3 regions of the Xenorhabdus entomophaga genome follow, and region 1 is predicted to be linked to each of the others. Evidence: predicted binding sites of a transcription regulator. Region 1 holds the regulator's gene; each other region holds the start of a gene.
The links. The regulator CRP, encoded in region 1, controls carbon source genes, mostly activating them, when cyclic AMP is high. The targets are predictions, from matches to a motif close to ATGTGANNNNNNTCACAT.

Region 1 (3,292 bases):
GATTTTCCAGCAAATTGGCGCGACTGCCGCAACCATTGAAGGGGATAGTTTCCATCGTTACACTCGTCCTGAAATGGATGCTGAGATCCGCAAAGCGAGAGAACAGGGCAGGCATATCAGTTACTTTGGGCCAGAAGCCAATGATTTCAGCATGCTGGAAAAAGCATTTTCTGATTATGGGGAAACCGGCAGCGGTCGCTGTCGAAAATACCTCCATACCTACGATGAAGCCGTACCCTATAACCAGGTACCGGGCACTTTCACACCGTGGGAACCCCTGCCATCAAATACAGATATTCTGTTTTATGAAGGTCTGCATGGCGGTGTTGTCACGCCACAACACAATGTCGCCAGCCATGTTGACCTGCTGATTGGTGTTGTGCCTATCGTTAACCTTGAATGGATACAGAAACTCATCCGTGACACCAGCGAACGCGGGCATTCCAGAGAAGCCGTTATGGATTCCGTTGTCCGCTCAATGGATGACTATATCCGCTATATCACCCCCCAGTTTTCACGCACCCACATAAATTTCCAGCGCGTTCCTACGGTTGATACATCTAACCCCTTCTCCGCCAAGGCTATTCCGTCACTGGACGAAAGTTTTATCGTGATTCGATTCCGTGACCTAACCCAAATTGATTTTCCATATTTACTGGCGATGCTTCAGGGTTCATTTATTTCCAGTATAAATACCATTGTTGTTCCGGGTGGAAAAATGGGACTGGCGATGGAGTTAATTATGGCGCCGATCGTTAAGCAATTACTGGAAGGCCAAAAAATTTCATGACCTAAACTGCATTTTATTTTAAATAAAGCAGACAACAAAAAATAATGTTGTCTGTTTTATTTAAATAAATAAGTCGTTCTTGCAATAATAAAGTGGCTGATAAAAATCAGTTTTAGCCAGAACAGTGAAGCTGCATAAAGCTCATCACTACGGAAACGCTGTTCAGAATTAATAAATATACTGTCAATAAAATAACCTCTCTAAACAGATTTCTGGTAATCTGGCAACCGGTTTAATATGCTGAAGCGATACAGGGGAAGACAGAAACGTTTTCCTGTGTTACAAACAAGGTTACAAGCGAGATTGGCAAGTTATATGGGGTGAGATCAATATGCCATCACTTTGGCATTCTTATAATCCATATAAAATTCCTGCTTGTCAGTTTTTCAGCAAGTTAATATGTTAAGCTATTGACTTTATAAAGCTAGCCTGAAGAGAAACCATCTGTTTCTCACATCATAAAGGCAGAAATAACAACAGAGGATAAAGCGAATGGTTCTCGGCAAGCCACAAACAGACCCTACTCTTGAATGGTTTTTGTCACACTGCCATATTCACAAATATCCATCCAAGAGCACGCTTATTCATCAAGGTGAGAAAGCAGAAACGCTTTACTACATTGTTAAAGGTTCGGTTGCTGTTCTAATAAAAGATGAAGAAGGTAAAGAAATGATCCTCTCTTATTTAAATCAGGGGGATTTCATTGGTGAACTTGGATTATTTGAAGAGGGGCAAGAACGTACTGCATGGGTGCGAGCCAAAAGCGCCTGTGAAGTGGCTGAAATTTCCTACAAGAAATTTCGCCAGTTAATTCAGGTTAATCCTGACATTCTGATGCGTTTATCTGCTCAGATGGCAAGTCGTCTACAAACAACTTCCGAAAAAGTAGGCAACCTGGCCTTTTTGGACGTTACAGGCCGTATCGCCCAGACGCTGCTCAATCTGGCTAAACAACCTGATGCCATGACTCACCCTGATGGTATGCAAATCAAAATTACCCGTCAGGAAATTGGGCAAATTGTGGGTTGCTCCCGTGAAACAGTCGGTCGCATTCTTAAAATGCTGGAAGATCAAAGCCTGATCTCTGCACATGGTAAAACTATTGTTGTTTACGGAACACGTTAGTTCCCGATAAACCTGAAATTCAGCCAGTGCAATTTATTACATCCGCACTGGCTTTTTTTGTTGCTTCTCCCGGCCGTTATTTTATTGATTCAACCATTTATTGATTTAACCATCGCGATATCGCCATATCCAACCGCGCCATGCCTTCTGTTATCTCATCCTCAGCGATAATTAATGATGGCGTAAAGCGTAAGATACTGTCTCCCGCACTCAATAGCATCAATCCGTGTTCCGCCACTTGCTGCAATATCTCTCCGGCCTTGCCTTGATACTCCACTTTCAATACAGCGCCAATAAGCAACCCTTTTCCACGGAATTCATGAAAGATGCCGTATTTTTGGTTCATCTTTTCCAGTGCATGAATGATCATATCGTGGCGTTTTTCCACTCCCGCCAATACTTCTGGTGTGTTGATGATATCCAAAGCGGCACAACCGATAGAACAAGCCAACGGATTGCCTCCATAAGTTGTTCCATGCGCGCCTGTTTCCATCGCTGTCGCAATCGTATCTGTCGTTAGCATCGCACTAATCGGAAAGCCTCCTCCCAATGCTTTTGCCGTCGTCAGAATATCCGGTTGAACACCATAATGCTGATAAGCATACAACTTGCCTGTACGCCCCATTCCACTCTGGACTTCATCAAAAATCAGTAGCGCCTGATGCTTATCACATAACTTCCGCACCCCATAAAGAAACTCTGCCGTTGCAGGCATAACACCACCTTCTCCCTGAATCGGCTCCAGAACAACGGCACAGGTGTCATCATCGATTACCGCTCTGACAGCATCCAGATCATTAAAAGGAACGTGTACAATATCCGCTGGTTTAGGCCCGAACCCTTCGGCATATTTCGGCTGTCCTCCCACCGAAACAGTGAAAAATGTGCGTCCATGAAACGCATGATGAAAAGCAATAATTTTGGTTTTATGGGGATGATGGCGGGTAATCGCGTAACGACGGGCCAGTTTAAATGCCGCTTCGTTAGCTTCCGCTCCGGAGTTAGCGAAAAATACTCTCTGTGCAAACGTTGCATCAATCAACTTTTTCGCTAAAGTTAAGGCGGGTTCATTGGTGAAAATATTGCTGACATGCCACAATTTTTCACCTTGCTGTTTCAGAGCCGCTACCAAGGCCGGATGGCAGTGCCCCAGAGCCAAAACAGCGATACCACCGGCAAAATCGATATATTCTTTGCCCTGCTGATCCCAGACCCTGCTACCTTGCCCTTTGACAGGAATAAAATCCGCTGGCGCATAAATTGGCAACATAACCTGATCATAAGTATTCCGGCTATTTGCTGTGTTTTCTAGCATTTCCCTCACCTTATTTTTCTATTTGCCACACCGAAGTGAAATAATAGTCACTAAATATGAAT
Region 2 (3,292 bases), on a different contig from region 1:
TCTTGATTCCAACTGTTTCTGTTTTTCGGTTAATTGCAGGAAACTTTGTTCAATGCTGGCAAGCCAATGTTCTTCGATGAATAAACAGGGTTGATGTTGATTAAACAGATAGCGTTGCTGTTGAATTTCATCGCTGATAGCCGCTAGATTTTCATGCCATTCTGTATTGGTGTTTTTTGAGATGCCAGATAGGCATAGGACGGCGCTATTACGGCTAATATCCAGCACTGTAAGCTGGTTCTTCTCGTTGATTTCTGCCGTGATGGTTTGCGGAAAACCAATGCCATTTAAGCAGACAGGGAGTTCTCCTGTATTATTTTTTAGGGCGTTTTCCAGTGACTTTTTATCTATTTCGATGAAGTTGACTTCAATATCATGCATGTTTAATGAAGGATGTAAAAACAGAGTCAGCTTTTCATCTGTAATATCTTCGGGCAGTGAATAAAGGGTTTTGCGACCAAACAGAGAGGATTTGGTGACTAATTTCAGGGGATGAAGGTCATTTTTGTCTTGGTTGGATTGTACCCATTGCTGGTATAACTTCTCCATTTTTTGCATAAGGGAATGTTGTAGATAAGCCTGTTCTGTCAATAAAGCATGTAAGAATTGGGATAAAAATTTTAAATCATGCAAATCGTGCCATAGGCAATCTTTTAATAACACCATATCTAGCGGAGATATCTCATTTCTGCCACTGAAAAAGGCACTGGCCTGTAGTAAACGGATAGATTTTTTCCAGCGGCGATCTGAAATGCCAGGAATATTTCCAGTAGCATTTATTTGCTGACGTAGCTGATAAATCAGCTCGAAAATATGATCTGGCAAAGATATATGGCTGATCTTGTCTTGCCATTGATGAAACTCATCATCAGTGATCTGAATGTAGGCAGGGATGGGGTTGCCATTTTCGTTGTTCCGATCAGTCAGCAAAGCCCGAAAATTTTTCTTTTCCTGAATCTTGTCCAGCCAAATCCGGATCAACATACGATCATAGAGCGCTTCTAAACCGCTATCTGTATCGGGAAGTTCATTGGATGCAGTAACCAGTAAACGCATTGGCAGCTGCTCTTCCTGAATGCCATTCCTGAATTTCTTTTCATTGATTGCGGTCAGTAGCGTATTCAGAATAGCCGGGCCTGATTTCCAAATTTCATCCAAAAAAACAATCTCAGATTCAGGTAAATAGCCTTCGGTAAGGCGTTGATAACGCCCTTCGTCTTTGAGCGCTTGAATGGAAAGGGGGCCGAAGATTTCTTCTGGAGTGGAAAAACGGGTCATGAGGTATTCAAAAGCGCGTGCATTTTGAAATGCAAACTTGAGCCGACGGGCGATCAGGCTCTTAGCTATGCCGGGGGGACCAAGGAGAAAAATGCTCTCTCCACATAAAGCGGCCAGCAAACAAAGGCGAATGGCTTGTCTTCTTTCGTATAAGCCACTTTCCAGATGCTGGCATAACTGAGATATTTTCTCGACCAATTGCATATTATTGACACCATGGCTCGGATAGTTACCTTCCTTTATTTATAGGTAAAATTCAATCTATGCAAAGATTTTGATAATGGCTTATTAAACTTTAATGGTATATTTTAAAAAAACGATTTAGCCTAACTTATTCAATAAGTTAGTTTTTTTCTTTTATTTGTCTCCGCCCTAAACGTTTTTATGATGATCACATTTTCGTATCAATCATGTTGTCTTTGATATTGACCTTTATATGATGGCTCTCTGGCGAAACGTTTCGCCAAGGAGTTTATAAATATGAAAAAAGGCGTTTTATTACATTCTGATATTTCAGCCGTTATTTCTCGTTTGGGGCATACGGATCAGATAACTATCTGTGATGCGGGATTACCTATTCCGTTGTCTACCCAACGAATTGATTTAGCGCTAACCCAGGGAATACCCGATCTGCTATCTGTGTTTGATGTGGTTGTTCAGGAAGTTCAAGTTGAAGAGGCCATTCTGGCCTCTGAAATTATTGAGCACAATCCGCAAATACATCAGCAAATCATTAAGCGTATTGCTGATCTCGAAATACAACAGGGAAATGCAATTGCGATAAAGTATGTCAGTCATAGCATTCTGAAAGAGAAAACAGAGAAGAGCAAAGCAGTTATTCGCACGGGAGAGTGTTCCCCCTATGCAAATATCCTTCTTTGTTCTGGCGTAACTTTCTGAGGTTATTATGGAGCCATTACTGGAACTAAAGGGGATTGATAAGGCTTTCCCTGGGGTAAAAGCATTGTCAGGAGCCGCACTGCGTGTTTATTCCGGGAAAGTGATGGCATTAGTCGGCGAAAACGGTGCCGGCAAATCCACGATGATGAAAATTTTGACCGGTATTTATACAAAAGATACTGGCACGATCCGCTATCTTGGGCAAGATATGGCTTTCTCTGGCCCTAAATCCTCTCAGGAATCTGGTATTGGCATTATTCATCAAGAGCTAAACCTCATCCCCCAACTAACGATTGCTGAAAACATTTTTTTGGGCCGTGAATTCGTCAATAAATTCGGCGTTATCAACTGGAAAAAAATGTATCAAGAAGCCGATCACTTGCTGAGGCGTCTAAATATCCGTTATAGCAGTCATCGGCTTGTTTCTGAATTATCCATTGGTGAACAACAAATGGTAGAAATTGCCAAGGTGCTGAGTTTCCAATCCAAAGTCATCATTATGGATGAACCTACGGATTCCTTGACTGATACGGAAACTGAATCCTTGTTTCATGTCATACGTGAACTGAAAGCGCAGGGATGTGGCATTGTCTATATTTCCCATCGCCTGAAAGAGCTTTTTAAAATTTGTGATGATGTGACGGTATTGCGCGATGGGCAATTTATTGGTGAGCAGCCCGTTCGTACCCTAAAAGAGGATTGTTTGATCGAAATGATGGTGGGACGCAAGTTGGAGGATCAATATCCTCGCTTGGATCTACCAAAGGGAGAAAAACGGCTGGAAGTCGAAAATCTTTCTGGATCGGGGATCAACAATGTCAGCTTTTCTCTGTTTAGCGGAGAAATTTTGGGGATCTCAGGTTTGATGGGGGCTGGTCGTACTGAATTGATGAAGGTGATTTATGGGGCATTGCCGAAAACAGCCGGCAGGATCTTACTTGATGGCAAGCCTCTCAAGATTGGCAATCCACAGGAGGGGCTAACCAATGGCATTGTCTATATCTCGGAAGACCGCAAACAGGATGGATTGGTTTTAGGCATGTCGGTCAAAGAAAATATGTCCCTTACTGCGTTACGCTATTTCAGTCGAAATTCCTGCCTCTTGCACCATTCC
Region 3 (3,292 bases), on a different contig from region 1:
TTCAGAAATTTCTTCGCGCAGGCGGATAGTCGATTCCAGATCTTCGCCGTTTTCCAGTTTTTCCTGTAGGGAAGTGAACTGGGCATATTTTTCATCACGCAGGAAGTCAATACCGTATAGCGCAACACGACGATAATCACCGATAATGCGTCCACGGCCATAAGCATCAGGCAGTCCAGTCAATACACCAGATTTACGGCATTTCAGGATATCAGGTGTATAAACATCGAATACCCCCTGATTGTGGGTTTTACGATATTCAGTGAAAATCTGTTTCAGTTTTGGATCCAGTTCGCGGTTATAGGCTTTGCAGGAACTTTCAACCATTTTAATGCCGCCAAATGGAATAATGGCACGTTTCAGCGGTGCTTCAGTTTGCAGGCCAACGATTTGTTCCAGATCTTTTGCAATATAACCAGCATCATGAGAGGTAATTGTAGACGCAACGTTAGTATCAAAATCTACCGGTGCATGAGTACGGTTTTCGATTTTGATACCTTCCATGACTTTTTCCCACAAAATATCAGTCTCTTTTGTGGCGCCTGCAAGGAATGATTCATCACCTTCATACGGAGTATAGTTTTTCTGGATGAAATCACGAACATTGACTTCATTTTGCCAGCTACCCTCGTTAAAGCCTTGCCATGCTACAGAAAATTTTTCATTTAACTCGGACATGATACTTCTACCTTTTAACAGTGGAAATTTTAATAAATCTGGCGTAGAGGCACAGTTAATGCTTTTTGCCGCCATGTAAATAAATAAACCAGTAAGTCAACCCAACTAATACAGCACCACCAATAATGTTACCTATCGTTACAGGGATCAGATTATCGGTAATAAAGTTCGAAATGGTGAGTTGAGAAAACTGTTCGGGGGTTGCTCCCACTTTCATCCAGAATTCATCTGGCGCGAAGTTTCTGATGACGATCCCGAACGGAATTAAAAACATATTAGCGATACTGTGTTCAAAGCCGCTGGCAACAAACATCCCAATCGGGAGTATCAACGCGAATAATTTATCGGTCAAACTGCGTCCGGCATAGCTGATCCAAACCGCAAGGCAGACCATCAAATTGGCTAAAATACCCAAACATACCGCTTCAATAAAGGTATGGTGCATTTTATGATCCGCTGTCTGTAATACATTCAGCCCCCAGGCACCATTGGCAACGGCATACTGGCCTGAGAACCAAATTAGGGCCACAAAAAATAATGCGCCAATCAGATTACCGATATAAACATTAATCCAGTTCTTGAACATCTGTGGCCACGTAATGCGCCCCGTTGCTTTTGAAATGATCGTCAATACCGTGGAAGTGAAAAGATCAACACCACATATAACCACCAGCATCAAGCCAAGGGAAAAGCAGATCCCGCCCGTCAATTTTGCTAATCCATAAGGAATGGATGAGGTTCCTGTTGTTGCCGTAATATAAAAAACAAAAGCAATGGAGATAAACACACCTGCCATGATTGCCGATAAGTACGTCACTGTGGGGTGTTTATTGACTTTATATACACCACTATCATCAGCGATTTGTGCCATTACAGCAGGTGGAAATAAATTAAAAGGGTTGTCAGTTTTCATCCTAACACTCTCTTTATCCTTAAATAATTGTAGCACGCAATGATAGTAACAAATGGACATTGACCTGAATTTGATATGGATCATATTAGCCCGAAAGTTTGGCGAGCCATGGTTGGCAAAATGCAGGGTTTTTATTTTAATATTTTGATTTATAATGAAAAATATTTTTTAAAATTTATAAAAATATTTTATACGGAGGGTTTTGGGAGTTTCAGGTGGGAAAGTAAAATAACAGGTTAAATTGTCATTTATTTGTTGTTTTAAAATAAATTATATTTAACCTGAATTTTACTTTTTATGGTTAATAAACTTTAAAGTAACAGTTTAATTATTTTGCCCAAAACTCACGCTTAGCTTTTTGCAGTTTTTCATAAGCATTCAACAATGCCTGATGCGCGGGCAATGCTTTTAATTCTGAATCAACAGACCATAAACCGTGGAAACAGTTCTCTCCAACAATAGCAGCGGAAGCAGCATCAACAGTATCTTGCCCATACATCTTAACGAATGCTTGGTAATACTGTGCTGGTTCGCGATCTTCTTCCTGAGTCAATAGCAGCAGTGTTTGCAGGCAGCGATAGTAATTAGCTCTCTCAGCGGTAAAGACAGAGGCATTGAAATCCTGTGTCCATTCAACCCAGATCAGGGCTTGTTCCAGGTCGTTACCAGCCAGTGCCAGCATAGATTTCAGTTCACCGATACGCAGATTGCTCCAGCCGTTATCTTTACCCGCAGCAATACCCAATAATTCACGAACGCGGGTGAAATCATCCAGCCCTTCATCGTCCAATAGTTCGAGGAAGGCAAGATATTCTTCCGGCTGCCATTGGCTGTCCGGTAATGTCAGGATCGTGTCACGCAGATGTGTGCCCATCGTGTTATTGGCAATGTGTAAATCTTCAACCGGATAAATATCTGACATGCCGGGAACCAGAATACGACATGCGTAAACGCCAAGATGTTCGTAATCTGCAATGTAGACTTCAGCATCCAGTGTATTAAAGATTCCCATCAGAGTGGCAAACTCTTCCTCTGTCGTGCCACTGAAACTCCAAGCAGCAAACTCATAATCGGCATCCTGTTTGAAAAGATCCCAACTGATCGCACCGCTCGAATCAATAAAGTGAGTTTCCAGATTAGTATGTTCAGAGACTTCTTCATCATCAAAACTTGGTGGAGTAAAGACATCCAGATCTTTCAGGCTACGCCCTTGCAACAGCTCTGTAACAGTGCGTTCCAGCGCAACGCCAAAATCAGGATGAGCACCAAAGGATGCGAAGCAAGTACCATTATTCGGATTGAACAATACAACACAAATTACAGGGAATTGACCACCGAGCGAGGCATCGTAGCAATAAAGCGGGAAGCCTTCTTCCTGCAATTTGCTGACTGCTTCAACTACGGCAGGATAGCGGTTCATCATATCCTGTGGAATTTCAGGCAAGCTGATGCGTTCTGCGATAATGCGGTTTTTCACATAACGTTCGAACACTTCAGACAACCCCTGAACGCGGGCTTCGTTCATGGTATTTCCGGCGGACATGCCGTTTGAAACATACAAATTTCCGATAATGTTCATCGGAATATAAATCGCCTGATTATCCGATTGGCGCGTGAAGGGTAAGGCACAGATACCACGTTTCTCATTACCCGATTGCAGGTCAATCAATTGGCTGGCGCAGAGCGCATTATCTGGATCGT

Region 2: a site for CRP is predicted at 1,658-1,675, ahead of rbsD (D-ribose pyranase). Genes of this name have one in related genera too.
Region 3: a site for CRP is predicted at 1,660-1,677, ahead of focA (formate transporter FocA). Genes of this name have one in related genera too.

The regions. Positions count from the first base shown of each region.
Region 1 is NZ_JBBMXH010000109.1:6,442-9,733, reverse strand. It holds gene AAC854_RS18470 (phosphoribulokinase) at 1-790, shown strand, start outside; gene crp (cAMP-activated global transcriptional regulator CRP) at 1,283-1,915, shown strand; gene AAC854_RS18460 (aspartate aminotransferase family protein) at 2,013-3,230, opposite strand.
Region 2 is NZ_JBBMXH010000032.1:31,473-34,764, forward strand. It holds gene ravA (ATPase RavA) at 1-1,482, opposite strand, end outside; gene rbsD (D-ribose pyranase) at 1,759-2,178, shown strand; gene rbsA (ribose ABC transporter ATP-binding protein RbsA) at 2,186-3,292, shown strand, end outside.
Region 3 is NZ_JBBMXH010000014.1:11,270-14,561, forward strand. It holds gene pflB (formate C-acetyltransferase) at 1-678, opposite strand, end outside; gene focA (formate transporter FocA) at 734-1,591, opposite strand; gene ycaO (30S ribosomal protein S12 methylthiotransferase accessory factor YcaO) at 1,920-3,292, opposite strand, start outside.